DNA from 3 places in the Mesorhizobium sp. M1182 genome. Region 1 is predicted to be linked to each of the others. Evidence: predicted binding sites of a transcription regulator. Region 1 holds the regulator's gene; each other region holds the start of a gene.
The links. The regulator PhoB, encoded in region 1, activates phosphate uptake and scavenging genes when phosphate is short. The targets are predictions, from matches to a motif close to TGTCATNNANCTGTCAT.
Positions count from the first base shown of each region.

Region 2: the regulator PhoB is predicted to act here: its motif matches at 1,721-1,737, upstream of NKH33_RS18930 (RNA degradosome polyphosphate kinase).
Region 3: the regulator PhoB is predicted to act here: its motif matches at 2,005-2,021, upstream of ugpB (sn-glycerol-3-phosphate ABC transporter substrate-binding protein UgpB).

Region 1 covers NZ_JAMYMD010000003.1:154,411-157,683, forward strand. The annotation lists gene NKH33_RS05655 (ROK family protein) at 1-751, shown strand, start outside; gene phoB (phosphate regulon transcriptional regulator PhoB) at 761-1,450, opposite strand; gene phoU (phosphate signaling complex protein PhoU) at 1,467-2,174, opposite strand; gene pstB (phosphate ABC transporter ATP-binding protein PstB) at 2,207-3,010, opposite strand; gene pstA (phosphate ABC transporter permease PstA) at 3,007-3,273, opposite strand, start outside.
Region 2 covers NZ_JAMYMD010000015.1:58,052-61,324, forward strand. The annotation lists gene NKH33_RS18915 (TIGR02117 family protein) at 1-150, shown strand, start outside; gene NKH33_RS18920 (FAD-dependent monooxygenase) at 178-1,395, opposite strand; gene NKH33_RS18925 (zinc-finger domain-containing protein) at 1,415-1,660, opposite strand; gene NKH33_RS18930 (RNA degradosome polyphosphate kinase) at 1,810-3,273, shown strand, end outside.
Region 3 covers NZ_JAMYMD010000003.1:48,857-52,129, forward strand. The annotation lists partial or broken gene ugpA (sn-glycerol-3-phosphate ABC transporter permease UgpA) at 1-550, opposite strand, end outside; gene ugpB (sn-glycerol-3-phosphate ABC transporter substrate-binding protein UgpB) at 632-1,942, opposite strand; gene NKH33_RS05070 (bifunctional diguanylate cyclase/phosphodiesterase) at 2,239-3,273, shown strand, end outside.

The sequences.
Region 1 (3,273 bases):
GCTGTGGTCGCCGATCACGCCGCAGACCGACATCGCCTTTGCCGACATGCTGGAGGACGAATTCGGCATCCCGGCAACGGTGGAGAACGACTGCAACATGATGGCGGTGGCTTTGCGCTGGCGCAATCCGGATCGCTATCGCGACGACTTCATCGCCATCCTGCTTTCGCATGGCATCGGCATGGGGCTGGTGCTGAAGGGCGAACTGTTCACCGGGACGCATTCCTCGGGCGGCGAATTTGGCCACATGATCCATCGTCCGGGCGGCGCGCTCTGCCGTTGCGGGCGGCGCGGCTGCATCGAGGCGTATGCCGGGAACTACGCCATCTGGCGCAACGCCAGGCAGATGAGCGAAGACAGCGAACCGGTCGCCGACGTCAGCGACGCCGACATGCGCGCACTGGCGGCCCGGGCGCGCGAGAAAGATGGGCCGGAACGCGAGGCCTACCGCAAGGCCGGCGAAGCGCTGGGTTTCGGTCTCGGCTCGCTGTTCGCGCTGATCGATCCGGCACCGGTCGCGATGGTCGGCGCCAGTGCCGCCGCCTTCGATCTGATCGAGCCGGCCTTGCGGAAGGCAATCGCCCAGACCGCCGGCGGCCAGCATTCAGGCTCGATCTCCTTCGATACAGAGCCGAACGAATTGCCTCTGATCCGCGAAGGCTGCGCGATGCGGGCGTTAAGCTTCGTCGACCAGGAGATTTTCGCGCCGGGCGCGCAAATGAGGCCCAGCGTCAGAAAGAACGTAGCCTGACCAGGCGGGTCAATCTTCCCTGATCGCATAGCCGGCGCCGCGGATGGTGCGGATGACATCCGGCATCCGGCCGTTGTTGACGGCTTTGCGCAGCCGCCCGACATGCACGTCGACGGTGCGTTCGTCGATGTAGATTGTCTCCCCCCAGACATTATCGAGTAACTGGCTGCGCGAGAAGACACGGCCCGGATGCCGCATCATGAACTCGAGCAGCCGGAATTCGGTCGGCCCGAGCCTGATTTCGCTCTTCTTGCGATAGACCCTGTGCGATTCGCGATCGAGCACGATGTCGCCGACCTTCAGCACGCTGGACAGCACTTCCGGCTTGGCGCGCCGCAGCAGCGCCTTGACCCTGGCCATGAATTCCGGTGTCGAAAACGGCTTGACCAGATAGTCGTCGGCGCCGGTCGAAAGACCGCGCACCCGGTCGCTCTCCTCGCCGCGCGCGGTCAGCATGATGATCGGCAGCCGCTCGGTTTCGGGGCGCACCCGCAACCGACGACAGAGCTCGATGCCGGAAACCGCTGGTATCATCCAGTCGAGCACCAAAAGGTCGGGCACATTCTCCTGCAAACGGATCTCGGCTTCGTCGCCGCGTGTCACCACCTCGACCTGGTAGCCTTCGGATTCGAGATTGTAGCGGAGCAGCACACCCAACGGCTCCTCGTCCTCCACCACCATTATGCGTGGTGCGATCATCGGCTGGGCACCCCCATCATGTCACCGGTGCGGACATTGTCGTTTCGTCCTGCTTCGGACGATTGACCGGCAATTGCTCGCCGGTCAGCACATAATACGCATTTTCGGCGATGTTGGTGACATGGTCGCCGATCCGCTCCAGATTCTTGGCGCAGAACAGCAGGTGCGTGCAAGCGGTGATGTTGCGCGGATCTTCCATCATGTAGGTCAACAGCTCGCGGAACACGGACGTGTATTTAACGTCGATGCGCTCGTCGGCGGCACGAAGCTTGGCCAACGCGGCCGCATCGCCTGCAGCATATTCCTCGATGACACCCTGCACCTGGATGAGAACCAGCTGCGCCATCGCGTCGATGGAATGCGACAGGTCCCGCGGCGTGGCGCTGAGGCCGACCGCACTCACGCGCTTGGCGATATTCTTGGCAAGGTCGCCGATGCGTTCGAGGTCGCCCGCCATGCGGATCGCTCCGACCACATGGCGAAGATCGTGGGCCATCGGCTGGCGTTTGGCGATCAGGGTGATAGCGCGGTCGTCCAGTTCGCGTTGACGCGCATCCATGATGGCGTCGTCGGAAACGACGCGTTGCGCCAGCACGTTGTCGGAATTCAACAGCGCCTTGGTCGCCCCGCCGACCATCGAACCGGCGAGGTCGGCCATGTCGCGGATCAGCTTGCTGATCTGCTCGAGATCCTCGTCGAAAGAAGCGACTGTGTGTTCGCCCATGGTCCTGTCCTCATATGCATGATCGGAACGGCTCAGCCGAAGCGGCCAGTGATGTAGTCCTGCGTGCGCTTCTCGCGGGGCGACGTGAAGATCTTCTCGGTCCGGTCGAACTCGACCAGTTCACCCAGATACATGAAGGCCGTCTGGCGCGACACGCGCGCCGCCTGCTGCATGTTGTGGGTGACGATGACGATCGTGTAGTCGGCTTGCAATTCGTCGATCAGTTCCTCGATCTTGGCAGTCGACAGCGGGTCGAGGGCCGAAGCCGGTTCGTCGAGCAGAATGACTTCCGGCTTCACGGCCACGGTGCGGGCGATACAGAGCCGCTGCTGCTGGCCGCCGGATAGGCTCAAGCCGCTGGCGTTGAGCTTGTCCTTGACCTCGCTCCACAGCGCGGCGCGCTTCAACGCCTGTTCGACGCGGCCGTCCATCTCGGACTTGCCGAGGTTCTCGTAGAGCCTGACGCCGAAGGCGATGTTCTCGTAGATCGACATCGGGAACGGCGTCGGCTTCTGGAACACCATGCCGATCTTGGTCCTGAGGAGGTTGAGATCCTGCGACCGGTCGAGAATGTTCTTGCCGTCGAGCAGCACCTGGCCCTCGGCCGTCTGTTTTGGGTAGAGCTCATAGATGCGGTTGAACACACGCAGCAGCGTCGATTTCCCGCAGCCCGAAGGGCCGATGAAGGCCGTGACGCTGCGCTCGGGCAGCGACAGGCTGATGTCCTTCAGCGCCTTGCTCTGGCCGTAGTAGAAGTTGAGATTCTTGACCTCGATCTTCGTCTTCTCGGTGACCGTTTCGGTCATCGTCATGTCTGGGGACAACATCTGTGTCATCTGTCCTCTCTGCGTCCGGTAAGGCTGCGGGCGAGGATGCTCAAGCCCAGAACCGTCAGGGTGATTATGAGTGCGCCGGTCCACGCCAGTTGCTGCCATTCCTCGTAAGGGCTGAGAGCGAACTGGAAGATGGTCACCGGCAGGCTGGCCATCGGCGCGTTGATATTGCTGCTCCAGAACTGGTTGTTGAGCGCGGTGAAGAGCAGCGGCGCCGTCTCGCCGGAAATGCGTGCTATCGCCAGCAATATGCCGGTGACGATGCC
Region 2 (3,273 bases), on a different contig from region 1:
GATCGTTTCTTCGAAGGCAATGGCCGTTTCAACGCGCTGGTCGGCTGCAACACCTGGGCGGCGGCGGCGCTGCGCACCGCCGGGCTGCGCACCGGCTGGTGGAACCCGCTGCCGGCATCGCTCGGCCTGTCGATGCGGCTTTACAATTGACCGGGCGACTTAGGACCGCCGAACGTCCTACGCCCGCCAGCCGTAGAGCCAGTCGAGATCGGCGGCGAGCTTTTCGGGTGAGCGCATCGCCAGGACCAGGTTGCGGGCCATCGCCACCGGCCCGGCCGCATGCCAGGCGAGGCGGTTGATGGCGCCACGGCGGGCGACCTGGGCGACGCGCGGCCGCCGCGCCTGTTCCCAGGCGGCAAGCGCCCCCTCAAGATCGGCTGTGGAGGCCGCAATGAAGCCGGCAAGCGTCGCCGCGTCCTCGATCGCCATCGCCGCGCCCTGTGCGGCAAACGGCGTCATCGCGTGCGCCGCATCGCCGATCAGCGCGATGCCTTGCGGCGTCGTCCACCGCCGCTGCTCGACAATGTGGATCGGCCATGCCGTCCACGGCGCCGCCTCGGTCGCCAGGCGAACCAGCGCCGGCGCGGTACCGCGCATGGCGCTGGCGAGGCTGGCGGGGTCGGCATACCCCGACCAGCCTTCGGCGATGCGCTCGCCCTTGGTGAAGGCAGCGAGGTTGAAGGCAGTGCCACGGCTGACCGGATAGGCGACCATATGAAAGCCGGGATAGAGGAATGCGGTAACGCAATCGGGCGCACCGATCGCCCTGAAGGCTTGTCCGGCGAGGGTGTCCGCGGCCACCGTGGCGCGCCAGGCAAGCTCGCCCGAGAATCGGCTTCTGCCGAATTCGGCCGCCTTGCGGGCCAGTTTTTCTCGCACCGACGACCAGACCCCATCGGCGCCGACCAGCAACGATGCTTCGGTTCCGATGGTCGTGCCGGCAATCTCGACTGTTGCGGTGATGCCATTCGGTCTGGTTGCGACGCCGCAGACGCGGGCACCGGTGACAAGCTCGACCTTGGGCCGCTCGGCTATCCGCTGCATCAGCGCTGACTGCAGATCCGCGCGGTGGGCAACGAGATAGGGCGCTCCCCAGCGCGTGTCGGCCGCCTGGCCAAGCGGTACGCGCGCCAGCTTGCGCAGCGTGGCGGCATCCTTGAGCACGACTGCCTCCGGCCGCACCGCCGTCGCCAGCAGCCGATCGAGTACGCCGAGCTGCCGTAGGATGCGCGTCGCGTTGGGCGAAAGCTGGATACCGGCGCCGGCAGCCTCGAGGTGCTGCGCCTGTTCGAACAGTTTTACCCGATAGCCGCGCTCGGCGAAGGCCAGTGCCGCGGTCAGCCCGGCGACGCCCGCCCCGGCGATGACCACCTGCCGGGACTGCGTTTCCTGCATCAGGCTTGTCGCGGAAGAATCAGGCGGCCTGGTCGATATAGAGGCAGCCCGGCGGCTGCGTTTCCAATGCCTTCAGTTTCGGCGAATAGCGATAGAGCGTCGAGCAATAGGGGCAGACCTTTTCATTGTCGTCGCCCATGTCGAGAAATACATGCGGATGGTCGAAAGGCGGATTGGCGCCGGTGCACATGAATTCCTTGACGCCGATGTCGATTGCCGGGTAGCCCGCATCGTTCTGGAAATGGGGAATGGAACCGCCTGCCATCGTCGTCTCCTGATCTCGTCGATTGCATCTGGATCATAACCCGTCTCTTTGCAAGATCGATGAAATGAAACTGTCGCAAAAGCCTGTCAGAGGATAAGTTAAGCCGGTTAAGGCTGTGCTCGTCGAACGGTGTGGGAAGAGCGGGAACCATGAACGAACTGAAGCCGGTGCAGAACGAATTCATCACCGTCGAGGCGGCGAGCCCCGAAGGCGGCAATCCCGATCGCTTCGTCAATCGCGAGTTTTCCTGGCTGCAATTCAACCGGCGCGTGCTCGAAGAGTCGCTGAACGCCAACCATCCGCTGCTCGAGCGTGTTCGCTTCCTGTCGATATCGGCCGCCAACCTCGACGAGTTCTTCATGGTCCGCGTCGCCGGTCTTGCCGGCCAGGTGCGCGAAGGCATCGTGCTGAAGAGCCCGGATGGGCGCACTCCCGAGCAGCAGCTCGAACAATTGCTGCGCGAGGTCGAGCGCCTGCAGGAGGACCAGCAGAACAGCCTTTCGGCGCTGATGCTGCTGCTCGACAAACAAGGCATCGAAAGCATCACCCGCGATGCGCTGACCAAGGACGAGAAGACCTGGCTCGAGGACCATTTCCAGGAGCAGGTATTTCCGGTCCTGACGCCGCTGTCGATCGACCCGGCGCATCCGTTTCCGTTCATTCCCAATCTCGGTTTCTCGATGGCGCTGCAATTGCGCCATCGCAAGAACGGCGAGGAAATGAGCGCGCTTCTGCGCCTGCCGGTGGCGCTGAGGCGCTTCATCCGTTTGCCGGATCGCAAGCATCATGTCCGCTTCATTCCACTCGAAGAGGCGGTCAGTCTCTATATCGGCAAGCTGTTCCCCGGCTATGAGGTCAAGGGCTCCGGCACATTCCGCATCATCCGCGACAGCGATATCGAGGTCGAGGAAGAATCAGAGGATCTGGTGCGGCTGTTCGAGACGGCGCTGAAGCGGCGACGCCGCGGCTCGGTCATCCGGATCGAGTTCGACCGGCTGATGCCGCCCGAATTGCGCGACTTCGTCGCCGGCGAGCTTGGCGTTTCGGCAAGCCGGATCAGCGTGCTCACCGGTCCGCTGGCGCTCAGCCAGATCTCGGAGATCGTCGCCGTCGCCCGCGACGATCTGAAGTTCACGCCCTACAATCCGCGCTTCCCCGAGCGCATCCGCGAGCATGGCGGCGATTGTTTTGCCGCGATCCGCGAGAAGGACATCATCGTCCACCACCCCTACGAATCCTTCGACGTCGTGGTGCAGTTCCTGCGCCAGGCAATGGCCGATCCGGAAGTGGTGGCGATCAAGCAGACGCTCTATCGCACCTCCAACGACAGCCCGATCGTACGCGCTTTGGTCGACGCCGCCGAGGCCGGCAAGTCGGTGACCGCGCTAGTCGAGCTCAAGGCGCGTTTCGACGAGGAAGCCAACATCCGCTGGGCCCGCGACCTCGAGCGCGCCGGCGTCCAGGTCGTCTTCGGCTTTCTCGAACTGAAGACCCATGCGAAGATGTCGCTGGTGGTGCGCCGCGAGGATGGCAGGCTGCGCAATTACGTGCATCTGGGCACCGGCAACTACCACCCGGTCACGGCACGCATCTACACCGACCTGTCCTTCTTC
Region 3 (3,273 bases), 110 kb from region 1:
GCACCGCCTGCAGGCCGGCGACGAAGAACAGGAAGTTGTAGCTGATCTGCTTCCAGGCAGCAGCCGACACCAGCAGGATCATGGCGTGGGTGCCGTTGAGCAGCGGCTACCATACGACGCCGAGGCTTCTCAGCAAATAGGCCAACGAGCCGATCGAGGGATTGAACAGGAAAAGCCAAAGCATGCCGGCAATCGCCGGCGCCACGGCGTAAGGCCATATCAACAGTGTGCGGTAGAGGCCTTTGCCGCGCACGGCCTTCTCGGCCATGACCGCGAGCAGCAGGGCCACAACCATGGCAACGATCGCGGTCGCAAGAGAGAACACTACGGTGACCTTGATCGAGTTGAGGTAGGCCGGATCGGCCAGCACCTTCCGGAAATTGGCAAACCAGACGAACCTGCTCTTCAGCCCGAACGGGTCTTGCCTGAGCATCGACTGGTAAAGCGCCTGACCGGCCGGCCAGTAGAAGAAAACCAGGGTGATGGCGAGCTGTGGCGCCACCAGCAGGTAGGGCAGGATCTTGTTGGGAAATACGACGCGTGGAGACAGGCTGATTTCCCTCGCTATCCAGGTGTCGCCCACGCGAGCCCGCGTGGGCGATATTCCAACCGACTAACCGAGATAATCCCGTCAGTTCTCCAGCGCTTCCTTGATCGCGACGTTGCCGCGCGCAACCGCATTGTCGAGTGCCTGCTGGGCGGTTTGCTGGCCGGCCAGCATCTTCTCCAGCTCCTCGTTCTGGATATCGCGCACCTGCGGCAGATTCGGCAGGCGCACGCCCTTCGAGTTGTCGGTCGGCGCCTTGCCCGTCATCTGCAGGATGGGTGTCTCGCGGCCGGGGTTTTTGTCATAGAAGCCTGATTTCTTCGTCGCCTCATACGCGGCGAGCGTCACAGGCAGGTATCCCGACTTCTGGTGCAGATATTCCTGCACATCGGTCTTGGACAGATAGGCAAAGAAGGCGGCGACACCCTTGTATTCCTCGTCCGACTTGTTGCCGAACACCCACAGGCTGGCACCACCCGGCGTCGTGTTCTGTGGTGCGCCCTTGGCGTCGGTATCATACGGAAGCTGGCCGATGCCATAGTTCATGCCGGACTTGACGATATCGCCGAGGCCGCCCGACGATTCGGTGAAGATGCCGCATTCGCCGGCGAGGAATATCTGCTTGGCTTCGGAGGTGCGTCCGCCATATTTGAACGTGCCGTCCTTGGCCAGGCCAGCGAGCGCCTGGAAGTGGTTGACGAAAATCGGCGCATTGATCTTGAGTTCGACATCACCTCCAGCCAGGCCATTCTGCTGGGTGGCCCAAGGCACGTCATTCCACGCCGCGAAATTCTCCAGGTGGATCCAGGTCAGCCAGGTCGAGGTATAGCCGCAAGGGGCGGCGCCGCTCGTCTTGATCTTCTTGGCAGCTTCCCACACCTCGTTCCACGTCTTGGGCGGATTGTTCACGTCGAGGCCTGCCTTCTGGAAGATGTCCTTGTTGTAATAGAGGATCGGCGAGGAAGAGTTGTAGGGGAACGATAGCATGGTGCCGTCCGGCTTCGAATAATAGCCGACGATGCCGGGCAGATACTGGCTCTTGTCGAAAGTCATCCCGGCGCCGGTCATCACATCGGCCACCGGCTTTATCGCACCCTCGGCCGCCATCATCACGCCGGTGCCGACGTCGAACACCTGGAGGATATCGGGCGCTTGCCCGGCACGAAAGGCAGCGATGCCGGCATTCAGCGTCTCCGGATAGGTGCCCTTGAACACCGGAACGAGCTCATAGTCGCTCTGGCTGGCGTTGAAATCCTTGGAGATCTTGGCGACGACCTCGGCGTTGGCGCCGGTCATGGCGTGCCACCAGCTGATCTGCGTGACGGCGAAGGCGGAGGTGGTGGAAAGCAGGGTCACGGTGGCGGCGATACCGGCCGCAAAGCCGAAGAACTTCATGTTTCATCTCCCGTTTGTCATTGGCGAAAGGGGCACTTCCGCAAAGCCAATATGTGGCGCTGATGACAATCGGACAACGGTTTTATTGCGGATCAATGAACATCATTCCTTCCTAAAGTGCACTCGCTACTGAAACCGGGCGCCAGAAATCACATCACCGTCTTTTCGGCGCAGCGGCGTCGGTTTTCCCCCGAAAAGACCCGCCTCATGGCCCACGGGTTAACCATTCGTTAAAATCTCCAAGAGCTAATCAGTCACACCTCCCCTGTTAATTTTGGCAGACCGAGTGAACCAGGATGCTGACGGTCTATAATTGTATTGTAAGTCAGCACGATCCGAGACTGGTTGCGCTTGCCGCACTCATCTGTGGAATTTCTTGCTTCTCAGCGGTTAATCTCCTTAAGCATGTCGGCCGATCGACCGAGCGAAACCGGCTTGTCTGGCTGATGATCGCCGCGGCCTCGACCGGGTTCGGCATATGGGCGACGCATTTCATCGCCATGACCGCGTTTACGCCGGGAATACCGAACGCATACAATCCGGGATTATCCGCCTTTTCGCTTGCCGCCGCCATTATCATGACCGCGCTTGGGATGTGGGTCGCCACCTTGCGCCGCGGCATCGACCATTTCCTCGTCGGTGGCGCCATTCTGGGCGGCGCCATCGCGACGATGCACTACATCGGCATGGCAGCTTTCGAGGTCGAAGGCCGGGTCGTATGGAACCTGCTCCTTGTCGCGATATCGCTTCTGGCCGGCGTGACCCTCGCGGCACTGGCGCTCCTTGTCGTCTTGCGCCGTCCGTCAGCGCTCGCGACTTTCGGCGGCGCCGCGCTTTTGACGCTGGCGATTTGCAGCTTGCATTTCATCGCGATGGCCGCGGTGTCGATCATTCCGGATTCCTCGATTGAAATATCCGAACATTCCATCGAGCCCATTTCCCAGCCCTTTGCCGCAGCGGTCGCCAGCCTGATAATCCTTGTGCTATCGGGTGCCGCGCTGTGGATCGACCTGCGCTTTCGCCGCCAGAAGCTCGAGGCCGATCGCATGCACGATCTCGCCAATGCGGCGGTGGAAGGTCTGATCGTTTGCGATGGCACCCGCATTGTCAGCGCCAATGACAGTATGGCGAAGCTGACCGGAACAGCGACAGCCACCCTGAACACGATGCAATTCGGCGAGCTTTTCGACGGACAGAGCGCAGCCGATATGTCCGGCTTCGGCGAACAGGCGCAGGAAGCGAAGCTAAGGGGCAGCGACGGGGCGAGAATTCCTGTCGAGCTGATCGCCAGGAAAATCACCTACTGCGGCAGGCCCCATACGGTGCTTGCC